Regions from separate parts of the Marinobacter sp. LV10R520-4 genome, predicted to be linked through region 2. Evidence: predicted binding sites of a transcription regulator. Region 2 holds the regulator's gene; each other region holds the start of a gene.

Region 1 (4,353 bases), 310 kb from region 2:
ACGCGCACCGGCCTTGCCCAAGCGCCGAATCATTTTCGGTACGGTTTTCGGCGGCGTACAAATAATCGCCAGTTCTGGTACGAACGGCATGTCGGCAACGCTTTTAGCGCAGGCCACGCCGTGCACGTTGTCGTAATCGCTCGGGTTCAGAACCAGCAGCTTGCCAGGGTAATCGCCGCCCAGCAGGTTGCGCAAAACCATACCGCCCAGGTTGTCAGCCCGTTCAGAAGCACCCACCACCACTATAGACTCAGGATTAAACAGGCTTTCCAGGTATCGAGTGCTCAAGCGCAGGCTCCTTAGTAATCGGGATCACAAGAATCAGTGTATCTTAGGCGCTGTTTAATTGATGTAAAACGTCAATTGGCGCAATTTTGACCAGGATTAAGGTTAGACCAAAGAAAAACCGCAACCGATTTTTTCCTGATATGATAAAAAAAATACAATAAACCAGCGGGGCAGCCAACGTATTATGACCACGGCCTTTTTTTCCCACGACGACTGTAACAAACACAACATGGGTCCAGAGCACCCAGAACGCCCTGAGCGCATGGCCGCCATTCAGAGTTACCTGGCAGACACCGCGCTCAACCAGGATCTTGACTACGTTCGCCCGGATGAAATTACCCGCGATCAACTGCTGATTGTTCACCCGGAAAGCTATCTAAAGCAGCTCGACATGATGCAGCCAACCCGTGGCCGCGTGTTCACCGACCCAGACACCGCGATGATGCCCGATACCCTGCGCGCTGCGCGCCTGGCGGCCGGCGCCAACATTCAGGCGGTTGATATGGTGATGAGCAGCCAGGTCACCAATGCGTTCGTGTGCGCCCGCCCACCTGGCCATCACGCCGAGCGCAGCAAATCCATGGGTTTCTGTTTTTACAACAACGTGGCCCTGGCGGCCATGCGTGCACTGAGCTTCCATCGCCTGGAACGGGTTGCGATTATTGATTTTGACGTTCACCAGGGCAACGGCACCGTAGACATCGTCGGCGGTGATGAACGCATTCTTATGTGCTCAAGTTTCCAGCATCCGTTTTACCCGCACACCCATGTGCACCGCCAGGCTGAAAATATCATTAATATTCCACTGCCGGCGGATTGTTCAGCACTGGATTATCGCAAGGCCGTGGAAGCTGGCTGGCTGAAACGGCTACAGAAGTTCAAGCCACAACTGGTACTGATTTCCGCAGGATTTGATGCCCACAAGCTGGACCCGATGGGCGAGTTCAATTTGGAAACCGAGGATTTTCGCTGGTTGACCGAAATGCTGGCCAGCGTTGCCAAAGACCACGCCAACGACCGGATTATCTCGTCGCTGGAAGGTGGGTATCATCTAAAGGCCCTGGCGGAAAGCGTAGCCACCCATCTGGAGGTGCTGCACGCCGTAAAATGAATCAGAGCAAGCCTTGCGCGCCGCTGTTGACCGCCGCCATTAGCCTGCTTAATTAACCGGCCATCAACCAGCACCCGGCTCAGATATGGCGGTGGCCTGCTGCCATTGTGTGCTATCGCCCTCACGCTCCATGCGAATAACAACGCGCCGGTTTTGCGCCGGGTTTCCGGAAGCCGCGAATTGGTCACCGTGGGCGCGCACTATAATTCTGCTTTCCTCAACACCCTGGCTTTTCAGGTAGCCCGCCACCGCATCGGCGCGATCTTGCGCCAGCTTCCGGTTGTCAATCCGGCTCCCCCTTCTGTCGGTATGACCGTCCACCAATACCCTAGTCACCGTTGAATCGGCCAGTACATAGGCCACAACCTGATCCAGGCTGCGCCTGTCGGCATCGTTCAACGCCACACTGGCCGAAGAAAACAGAATACGGGAACCCTGCAACTGATCAAAATTAGCCGACAACAGATTACCTGCACAGGCGCGATAACCTTGAAATGGCGAAGCGAAGTTGACATTCGATACGTGCACCCGCACCGGTTGAGAATTGAACCAGGACTGCCGGGTAAGCGTTGGGGAAAGGCCATCCAGCAAGCCATAGGCAACCTGCATACTCTGGACAGCGCTTAATACGACCGCACTGCGGCCTTCCGGAACCGTCACCAGGCCCAGCGGTCTCGGCGCAACACCAGGGCGCCAGCTTGGCGCCTCAACCACCAGCATTCCCCTTCCAGGGCGCATCAGCGGCGTGTCGGGTTCCAGCGAAAAAAACAGGTTTTCACCCGCGCGATGGCGGAAGGTTGCGCGACCGTAGCCGGGCACCTGGTGTACCAGGGCACACTCAAAGACCGACTCCGTCAAATACCACTGGCTGTTTTCGATGCCCGCGCCAAAGCTGGATGCCAGCGCAGGCGCGCTCAGTAACGGGCAAACCACCAGGGCTGCCGGCAAACAACGGCTTAACAATTGCATTCGCAACGTCATCGATCACTACCTTTAGATGTCTTCGTGGCCACACAGGGTGGCCGTTCAACGCTCGGTTACCTAAGGTATCGGCCAGTCCCTTTGCATCTTTAGGTCGCCGTCCATTTTTATAGCGCCGCCGTTGCCATCGCAGCCCGTTGAGTAAAACAAACCCCACAACCTTCTGTTATACTTTTGCAGATTTTTCGGCGCCGCCGCGTATCTTTCACCTTTTGCATCTTTCACGTTTTTAAAACGCATCGGTTTTTTAATGAGTGGCTCGCAATCATGACCCAGCAACTAACGATTACCCGCCCCGACGACTGGCATCTGCACGTCCGTGACGGCGCCATATTGAATGACGTGGTACCCGCGACCGCTGCGGTATTCGGCCGCGCCATTATCATGCCCAATCTGGTACCGCCGGTGACCACTGCCGACCAGGCATTGGCCTACCGCAAGCGTATTCGTAACGCGGCCGGCAACAGCCATTTCGAACCGCTGATGACCTTGTATCTGACCGAAACCACTACGCCAGAGTGCGTGCGACAAGCCAGGGCCCAGGGCGTAGTGGCTGCCAAGCTTTACCCGGCCGGAGCGACCACCAACTCGGATTCCGGCGTAACCGATGTGGCCAATATCTTTCCAGCACTGGAGGCCATGGCCAATTGCGGCATGCTGCTGCTGGTACACGGCGAAGTGACCGATGCCGACATCGACATTTTTGATCGTGAAAAAGTATTTCTGGAGCGGGTTCTGGCGCCTACACTGGCGGCGTTTCCCACCTTGAAAGTGGTTTTAGAACACATCACCACCGCAGATTCCGCCGACTTCGTGCGTCAGCACCAAGGCGACAATCTGGCGGCCACCATCACCCCCCAGCATCTGATGTACAATCGTAACCACATGCTGGCTGGCGGTATAAGGCCTCACTTGTTCTGCCTGCCTATTCTTAAGCGCAATCGCCATCAACAGGCGCTGCGTGAAGCAGTGGCCAGCGGCGACAAACGGTTTTTTCTGGGTACCGATTCCGCGCCCCACGCCAAAGACCGCAAAGAAACGGCGTGCGGCTGCGCCGGCTGCTACTCGGCGTTTGGTGCTATCAGCCTGTACGCACAAGTATTTGAAGAATTGGGCGTACTGGAAAAATTCGAAGCTTTCGCCAGTTTCAACGGTGCCGATTTTTATGGCCTACCCCGTAACACAGACACCATAACCCTGGTACGCGAGCCCTGGACCATGCCGGATGAGCTGCCGCTAGCCGGTGGCAGCATCGTGCCATTGAACGCCGGTGAAACCATTTACTGGCGCCTGGCGTAATCCTTTATTACATTACCTTTTCACATAGCGCCATCGTTGGAGTTTGAGTGACCGAAGAAAACAGCCAAACGCACCCCATGTCCCGTCGCTTTCGCGGGTTTCTTCCTGTTGTGGTAGATGTTGAAACGGCCGGATTCAACCCCGCCAAAGACGCCTTGCTGGAAATAGCAGCGGTGATGGTCACCATGGACGAAAACGGCTTTCTGCACCGTGGCGAAACTTACCTGCAGCAGATAGACCCGTTTGAAGGCGCTAACTTCGAGCAGTCATCGCTGGACTTTACCGGCATAGATCCGTGGGACCCAGAGCGTGAGGCTGTGCCGGAACGCGAAGGCCTGAGTGAAATATTCAGTCCGATACGCAAAGCGATGAAGGCCTTTGACTGCAAACGTGCAGTTCTTGTGGGGCACAACGCCACGTTCGACCACAACTTTGTGTTCGCCGCCAGCATGCGCGCAGACATCAAACGCAACCCGTTTCATCCGTTCTCGACGTTTGATACCGCCACCCTGGCCGGCCTGGCTTATGGCCACACTGTGTTGGCCCAGGCCTGCAAACTGGCCCGCATCCCGTTTGACAGTAAAGAAGCGCACTCCGCGGCCTACGACGCGGAAAAAACCGCAGACCTTTTTTGCAGTATCGTTAATCGCTGGCAGGAACTTGGGGGCTTTCCA
Region 2 (4,353 bases):
AGTGCCGGCGCCAATATTACAGCTCTTCAGCAGCGCTTGGCAGAACGCCTGGGTGAGTTTGGCTTAAGCCGCAAGTTGTCCGACAATCTCGCCCGCCGTCACCAGTCCGGGCGCCTGGAAGATGGCTGGAAGCAGTCTCTCAAAATGCTGGTTAACGGCGTGCGTACCTCGCGCCAGGAATGGCTGGATGAAGGCGGCGTATTTGCCCTTGTGGGACCTACCGGAGCGGGTAAAACCACTACCATCGGCAAACTTGCGGCTCGCTACGTGCTGCGCCACGGCGCCGACTCCCTAGCGTTGATTACCACCGATCGTTATCGGGTTGCGGCGCACGAACAATTGTTTGTGTTTGGCCGTATTCTTAGCGTTCCGGTACGGGTGGTTGATGAAAGCCACCCGCTGGATGAAATTCTGGATGAGTTGTCTGACCGTCGCCTGGTGTTGATTGATACCGCCGGGCTGACCAGCACCGATCGGGGCTATCAGGAGCAATTAGCCGAGCTGGTCCGCAGTCATCACAAAATCCGTACACATTTGGTGGTGTCTGCCACCAGCCAGCCGCGGATTATGAAATCCGTATGGCATTGCTATAAGATGGCAAACCTTGCCGGTTGTGTGATTACCAAGATCGATGAGGCTTTGACTCTGGGCGAAGTGCTGGGATTTGTTATGGAAACCAGTCTGCCGGTGGCTTGGTACACCGACGGCCAGAAAATACCCCAAGACTTGCACCCGGCGAAAGCGCTTGCTCTGGTGCAACTCGGTGTAGAACGTATGAAGGGTTTGCGGCAGGAGGAAGCCGTTGCCAGCGGGTCTTGAACACGCCGATTGTAAAAGCAGCAAAGCAAGCGGGCGGTACAGAACAGTGGGCAGCGGCAACGTCCGTTCCCGGTCAAACATGGCAAGAGGCCATCATCAATATGAGTAAAGCACATCCGGTTCAGGTAATTGCGGTCACTGGCGGTAAAGGTGGCGTTGGCAAAAGTAATGTGTCGGTCAACCTGAGCATTGCTCTGGCACAAAAGGGCCGTCGAGTGGTGCTGTTAGACGCCGACCTGGGGCTTGCCAATATCGATGTGCTGCTAGGCTTGAAAGTCAAACGCAATCTGCAAGACGTACTCAATGGCGACTGCGATTTGCGTGACGTGTTGGTAGATGGCCCCGGCGGCATCAAGATTGTGCCAGCCTCATCAGGTACCCAGCGCATGACCCAGCTCAGTGCCATGGAGCACGCCGGGCTGATTCACGCCTTCAGTGACATTGCCGACCAGATCGACGTACTGATTGTGGATACGGCCGCAGGCATCTCCGAATCGGTGGTCAGCTTTTTGCGGGCATCCCAGGAGCTGCTGTTGGTGGTGTGCGACGAGCCTACGTCGATTACCGACGCCTACGCCTTAATAAAGCTGATGAACCGCGATTACCGCACCAACCGCTTCCGGATTCTGGCCAATCAGGTAAACACCGAACAAGAAGGCCGGCTTTTGTATGAAAAACTGACCCGGGTTACAGAACGTTTCCTGGATGTGGCGTTACAATATGTAGGTATAGTGCCTTTCGACGAGGCCGTTAAAAAAGCGGTGCGGCGCCAGAAAGCGGTGTTGGAAGCTTACCCGCAAGCAAAGGCCTCGTTGGCTATTAGGGCTTTGGCTGAAAAAGTGGACAGTTGGCCGCTGCCATCATCGCCGCGGGGCCATCTCGAATTCTTTATAGAGCGGCTGGTCGAAGTTTAAAACACATCCCGTACAAAAAGCGGATTTATGACATTGGCGAAAGATCTCGGAGTCTACAAACGGTCGGGTGTTTCAGGCGCGTCCCGGCTGATTGAAGAGCACGCGTCCCTGGTCAAGAAAATTGCCCTCCACCTGCTGGCGCGATTGCCCGCCAGCGTTCAGCTGGAAGATCTGATGCAGGCTGGCATGATTGGCTTGCTTGAGGCGTCGCAGCGCTACGCCACGGGCAAAGGTGCGACCTTTGAAACCTACGCAGGTATTCGAATCCGTGGTGCCATGGTGGACGAAATCCGCAAAGGCGACTGGGTGCCGCGTTCGGTGCATAGAAATTCCCGGCGCATTTCCAAAGCTATCAAGGCTGTAGAGGACCGCGAGGGCCGCGAAGCCCAGGATGCCGAAGTGGCTGCCGAGCTGGATATGACGCTTTCGGAATATCACAGTTCCCTGGCTGATTCCAACAGCGGCCGGCTTTTTAGTCTGGATGAGCTCAATGAATCCGGCGAGCTGCCGATAGAACATTCAGAGACGGATGATAATCCGCTGCACGGGGTGTCAGAGTCGGCGTTTCGTAACAGTTTGGCGGCGGCCATTGAAACCCTGCCAGAACGTGAAAAACTGGTGCTGAGCCTGTATTACCAGGAAGAGTTGAACCTGAGGGAAATCGGTGCTGTGCTGGACGTCAGCGAAAGCCGGGTCAGCCAGATTCACAGCCAGGCTGCCTTGCGCTTACGTAGCCGGTTAGCCGACTGGAAAACGGACCCTACATAATTCTAGCGCCTGCAACCCGCGAGTTGCAGGCAGTGATGCAACGAGATTCGACTAGATTCCACCGATTGGAGGTCCTCTTGGACAAAAATATGAAAATTCTCATTGTGGACGACTTTTCCACGATGCGGCGCATTATCAAAAACCTGCTGCGTGACTTGGGCTTCACCAACACCGACGAAGCCGACGATGGCAATACGGCAATGCCGATGCTGAAAACCGGCAAGTACGACTTCCTGGTGACCGACTGGAACATGCCCGGCATGTCCGGTTTTGACCTGCTCAAGATTGTTCGCGCCGACGATCAGCTGAAAACCCTGCCGATCCTGATGGTGACGGCCGAAGCCAAGCGCGACCAGATTGTCGCTGCAGCGCAGGCCGGTGTGAACGGCTACATTATAAAGCCGTTCACTGCCGCCGTTCTCAAAGAAAAAATCGAAAAAATCTTTGAGCGAATTCAGTAACCGGAGAGTGGATACAAACCATGAGCAATTCAACAGGCGAGCGCCATGCCCTGGAACCAGAGCTGACGGAAAAATTAAAGCAACAGTCTGAACAGCTGGTTGAGAGCGTGCGCGCGGGCGATTATTCCCGCGCTATGGCGATGATCAGCGAGCTTGCAGAAGTGCGAGATCAGGGCTTGTACCACGAAGTAGGGCGGCTAACCCGCAGCCTGCATGAAGCCATGCGTAATTTTCAGATTGATCCGCGCAACCCCGAACAGCAAGAAGCTCTGTCAAAAATGACCGACGCCTCCGATCGTCTGGAATACGTGGTGAAAATGACGGGTCAGGCGGCGAATCGCACCATGGATCTGGTAGAAGAAAGCATGCCGGTCGCCCGTCATTTTCAAGACGAAGCCCAAGATCTGCACCAGCAGTGGCAGCGCCTTCGGCGGCGGGATATGGCACCGACCGAATTCCGCGAGTTGCACGCTCGCATGGACCAGTTTTTGGCGGCGTTGAACACCGACGCCGGCAAGCTGTACGGTAACCTCTCAGAAATTTTGTTGGCTCAGGATTATCAAGACCTGACAGGCCAGGTTATTCAAAATGTGGTCACCCTGGTGCGTGAAGTGGAAGACAACCTGGTGAGCCTGGTGGTGATGGCAGGCCACGTAGACCAGTTGACCGGTACAGTGCACCAGATTGAGGACAAACAGCCCTCGGCTGAACAGGGTGTGGGTCCGCAAATGCAGCCTGAACAACGCAAAGATGTGTTGTCGGGTCAGGATGACGTGGATGACCTGTTGTCCAGTCTTGGTTTCTGAGCAATGAGGAACAAACATGTCGTTTGATGGCGATGAAGAAATCCTGCAGGACTTTCTGGTTGAAGCCGGTGAGATTCTTGAACTGTTGTCTGAGCAGCTGGTGGATCTGGAGCAGAATCCTGACGACAGCAATTTGCTGAATGCCATCTTCCGTGGTTTTCACACGGTCAAAGGCGGCGCTGGTTTTTTGCAGTTGGATGCCCTGGTGAACTGCTGTCACTCGGCGGAAAACGTATTCGATACCCTGCGCAATCACAAGCGCAAAGTAACCTCTGAACTGATGGACGTCGTGCTGGAAACTCTGGACAACGTGAATGCCATGTTCGAAGAGGTGCGCCAGAGCGAAGCGCTCACACCGGCGCCGCAGGAACTGATTGATCGGCTGGATCAGCTGGCTTTGCCCGAAGGCGAGGTTGCTGTCCATTCAGCTGTGCCCGACACAGCACCGACCAGCGCCGACCAGGGTGACATTACCGATGACGAATTCGAGCAGCTGCTCGACGCCCTGAACGGCGACGAACCAGCACCAGCGGCTGCCAGCGAAACCAGTGCGGACAGCCCGGTTGCAAGCGGCAATGGCGACAT
Region 3 (4,353 bases), 1.5 Mb from region 2:
GGATTTGTATTCGCGCTAACGTCCGCCATGGCAATGACCGTTGCGAATCCGGCGCTGGCGGCAAGCGCTGAAGATCTTGACCGCAATGCAATGCAGTCGTTGGATACGCTATATAAAGTTCATCCGGTGGCTGAAACTTTATCGAAAAGTGCCAAAGGTATTTTGGTGTTCCCCAATATCGTAAAAGCCGGCCTGGTCTTTGGCGGCAGCTATGGCGAAGGCGTGTTATTGAAAGGCTCGGCCGTGACTGATTACTACAATTCCATCACCGGTTCCTGGGGTTTGCAGGCCGGAGCACAGACCTACGCTTACGCCGTGTTTCTGATGACAGATTCCGCCGTGGCCTACCTTGAGAAAACCAACGGCTGGGAAATTGGTGTTGGTCCGACTGTCGTTCTGGTTGACGAAGGCGTGGCTAGAAACCTGTCGACCTCGTCCCTGAAAGACGATGCTTATGCGTTTATTTACAGCCAGCAGGGCCTGATGGCGGGGCTGAGTATTGAAGGTACTAAAATATCCCGCATTGACCGTTAAAAGACAGAGTGGCGTTACCGCAAACAACTGCAGTAACGCCAAACTACTGGTGGTTAAATCAGCAGCAGTACCAACAGCTCACAAAACACCACGCTGGCCCCCAGTGCATCCCCGGTATAGCCGCCTAGCTGGCGCTTCAGATACCAGCCCCACAGCAGAGCAACCCCAATCACTGCCACCGGTGCCAGCAGCCATAAGCCTGGCAGCCAGGCGCTGAACACCAATGCCACCAGCAGGGTAAACCCACTGCTGTACCCGAGCCGCCGGCGGGAAAAGCCTTCGGCCACCGGTTTGCTTTTGCTTTTGTCGGGATCGGTCACGTAATTCAGGAATGACATCAACAAAAGTGGCGTTTGCCGACTGATAGCCGGTGCCAGAAGCAGCGCCAGCATGATGTGATGGCTTTCCACCAGCAGGGCGGCCTTAAGCGCTAACGCCAGCACCAGTGCTACTGTGCCATAGGTGCCAATGCGGCTGTCTTTCATGATTTCCAGACGCTTTGCAACGGTATAGCCGCCGCCAAACGCGTCCACGCTATCGGCCAGCCCGTCTTCGTGAAAAGCGCCGGTAATGAAAAGATGAAAACACAGCACCAGCAGAATGCTGACCAGCGGACTGCAGAGCAGCCCCAACAGCGCAAACAACCCGGCGTATAAAGCGCCCAGCAACAAACCAACCAGTGGAAAGTACACGCTGCACTGGTTCATCAGTTTTTGGGAATAATCAATCGATACCAGCATGGGTATGCGGGTTAAAAATCCGACGGCCAGCCAGAATGCCTGCCACTCGCGGGCAGCGGCGGTCTTAGTCTGTTGGGGTGTATGATCTGGACCTGTCAAAGCGAACTCCGTATGGGTGTCAGCCTGGGATAGTACCGGATTGACTGCGCCGAATGTGGCGTCATGCCGCGGTGGCCTTAAACCTTTGTTAAAAGGCGTAATATTGAGCGTTGTAGATTCAAGAAATATTTGTACCTGTCGATAACAGAGACACAAATTTAAAGCCAGAATAGCGCTCAAAAAACGTTATTCTGCAAAGATTCTTTGAAAAGCTGACAAAAGGAGTACACCTATGTTTCTTACACAAAACCAGGCTCGAAAGGCACTTCAAGCAGTGATTGATGACGGAGCCCCGGATACCTACCCACAATGGCTGGCGCCGCTGGTTGAGTATATGGGCGCGACGGAGCGTAATGAACTTGGCATCGCCAATAGCATGGTCTCTGTGGCACAACACGTATCCACTCTGGGCCAGGGCGCGCTGGAATTTGATCATCGCATCAACGGTTTAGTAGAAAAAATCCAGACACTGTCGGCGGCCATTGAAGAAATGTCTGCCAGCGCGGTGGAAGTGGGCAGTCTGGGGCAGGATGTTCTGCAGCAGGCCTCCAGTGTGAACAACTACACAAAGGAGTCTACAGAGGCATTGGACGACATGGAGGCCAAGCTGGCCGAGGTCGATACGGTGCTGACCCGAGCTAATGAAGAAATGAAAGCACTGGCCGCGCAAACCAAACGAATTGAGTCGCTGACCAACGTCGTTAATGAAATTTCTGACCAGACCAACCTGTTGGCGTTGAACGCGGCCATCGAAGCGGCCCGGGCCGGCGATGTGGGCCGCGGTTTTGCCGTGGTTGCCGATGAAGTGCGCCAGTTGGCGTCGCGCAGCTCTGGTGCCGCCAGTGAAATCAATGGCATTGTGAGCGACATTATTTCTGGTTCCGAAAGTGTTCAGGCGCGCCTGGCAAATTCGGTTGAAGCTGTACAGCTGTCCGGGCAGAGCCGCGAGCGGGTGGCTGAAGTTATTCGTAGGGCCCGAGAGTCGTCGGTTCAGAACGTTGACCTAGCTTCTTCCATCGCTTCAGCGGCGGAAGAGCAAAGCCAGGTTTCCGGGGATATGGCGTGCCAGGTCAGTGCTAACTCGGAGGACTCTGCGGCGCTGGGCCGTATTTTTCAGGAGCTGGTGAGCACTATTGCGCCGCTGCGCCATAATAATGATGCCGGGTTCGAGTATTTGCAGGCAAATTCACCGCAGATGGCGCTGGCGACTGCCAAGCATGACCACGTGGTGTGGGTAGACAAAATTATCCGCTTTGCGATATTCAACGAACCGGCGATTTCGGCCTCAGAAATACGTGATCACACCCAGTGCCGTCTTGGCGAGTTCCTGATCAGTCAGAAAGCCGCGGGTGCGCGCGGTTTGAAAGGTGCTGACACCCTGATTAATCAGGTTCATCCGCAGGTACACAAAGTGGGCCGGGAACTTTACGAAGCGGCGCAGTCGTTCTATAGCGGTAAGTTGAATAGCGACCGTTACGACGAGACGTCTACCCGTTTGGTGGGGAGCCTGAATCACAGTTCCGAAGAAGTGGTGGCCTTGCTTGACGATATGATCGCGCAGTTGGGTCGCAATTAGTAAAGCACTCGGGAGCTGGCGGTGGTTAAGAAATGTCAGGACCTGTATCTAAGGCATAATCATCAGACTCATTAATGAGATAAAAGCGAGGCAACCTGGTGACATTATTTAACAATCGATGGACAAAAACCACGCGTTGGGCGTGATGGTTTCGGCCGGTATGGCTCAGGCTGAAACGCTTGAAGATCGAATCTCGGAAGGAGAGTCGATTCGCCTAGGTTTTGCTGCAGGCCCACCCTGAGCGTACGCCGGTCGTACCGATGCCGTGCCCATTAACGTGCTGGACGCCAAGCACGTCGCAGACCTGAATGAAAGTTTCGATATCTCTGACCCAGAGGTGTTTGTAGGGCGTGCAAAACAGGTTGTCGGTGTCGGTTTCCGCCCTGAAGACAGCGCCTTCCGCGCCGAATTCAACAAAGCCCTTAAGGACTACATGGTCTCTGATGAAATGATGGCAACCGTAACGCCTGACGAATATATCAAGGCGTTTTTACCCGGCGCCATGACAATGGAAGACGCCTGTAAGTCTAACTGGAGTCGGGTTAGAGCTGGGAGAGAGTTGGGTAAGAAGCCTGGTAGTGCGTTCGTTCTGGGGGTTGTCCAGCAGTCTTTCTGGCGACCCCTGCTCTTCAATCTTGCCATCAAAGAACAGGCAGATCCGGTCTGAGATTTCCCGGGCGAAGCCAATCTGGTGCGTTACCATCAGCATGGTCAGGTTGTGCTGATCGAACAGGCCGCGTATTACGCTGGTAACTTCGCTGATGACTTCGGGGTCCAGTGCAGAGGTCACTTCGTCAAACAGCATCATTAGTACAGGCCACAGAGTAGCCTGCACTGAAATCGCCATTTATGGCTAAAGTTACCAACTTTATTTCTTTGGGATCTGGTATGTCGGCTCATCTGTAAGGCCTACAAGCGGGCTTTGTTACCACCTTTATTATGTCCCCACAGTTAGTTATTAAAAAATAGGGTTTTTACTTTTTCTGGTATCGCGTGGGGTCTGCGTCAACAGTTACCAGATAATCGCCATCTAACTCAAATTTAGTTTGGTCATTTCTTAAATCAACTAATTTTTCGTCACTAACTAAAAACGTTACGTTCGTTTTAGTAATAATTCGGTCATGCAACATATTCACCTTGTCGCTTGAATCTTTTGTAACAGTTAACGTCATTTGTTCATAACCATTATCTTTTACTTCAATCCATGTACCTAAAAATGGCTCTATATTGCTGCTTCCGCAAGCGGTCAAAAGTAAAGTAGCGGTTAAAGCAAAAATAAATTTGGTCATTGTATTTCTCTTTAGTTATTAATAGTTATTCAGTTACTAGCCAGTCTGAAACGTCTAAATCTGGATTTTCAGAACGCCATTTTTTCAGAACCGTATGATTCCCCCCGGCAGTGGT

What was found. Region 2 encodes FliA, which starts transcription of late flagellar genes. Its sites were predicted from a motif close to CTAAAGTTTNNNNNNNNNNNGCCGNTAA; they were not measured.
Region 1: the regulator FliA is predicted to act here: its motif matches at 2,446-2,473, upstream of ATG98_RS15050 (flagellar protein MotY).
Region 3: the regulator FliA is predicted to act here: its motif matches at 1,491-1,518, upstream of ATG98_RS06100 (methyl-accepting chemotaxis protein).

Annotation. Positions count from the first base shown of each region.
Region 1 covers NZ_PDJM01000001.1:3,090,848-3,095,200, reverse strand. The annotation lists gene ATG98_RS15060 (GNAT family N-acetyltransferase) at 1-288, opposite strand, end outside; gene ATG98_RS15055 (histone deacetylase family protein) at 473-1,399, shown strand; gene ATG98_RS15050 (flagellar protein MotY) at 1,463-2,380, opposite strand; gene pyrC (dihydroorotase) at 2,648-3,679, shown strand; gene rnt (ribonuclease T) at 3,727-4,353, shown strand, end outside.
Region 2 covers NZ_PDJM01000001.1:2,779,753-2,784,105, forward strand. The annotation lists gene flhF (flagellar biosynthesis protein FlhF) at 1-819, shown strand, start outside; gene ATG98_RS13605 (MinD/ParA family protein) at 921-1,733, shown strand; gene ATG98_RS13610 (RNA polymerase sigma factor FliA) at 1,761-2,501, shown strand; gene cheY (chemotaxis response regulator CheY) at 2,579-2,962, shown strand; gene ATG98_RS13620 (protein phosphatase CheZ) at 2,983-3,768, shown strand; gene ATG98_RS13625 (chemotaxis protein CheA) at 3,785-4,353, shown strand, end outside.
Region 3 covers NZ_PDJM01000001.1:1,293,005-1,297,357, reverse strand. The annotation lists gene ATG98_RS06110 (lipid-binding SYLF domain-containing protein) at 28-534, shown strand; gene cobS (adenosylcobinamide-GDP ribazoletransferase) at 588-1,373, opposite strand; gene ATG98_RS06100 (methyl-accepting chemotaxis protein) at 1,606-2,949, shown strand; partial or broken gene ATG98_RS22240 (hypothetical protein) at 3,440-3,757, opposite strand; gene ATG98_RS06085 (hypothetical protein) at 3,924-4,238, opposite strand; gene ATG98_RS06080 (histone-like nucleoid-structuring protein, MvaT/MvaU family) at 4,264-4,353, opposite strand, start outside.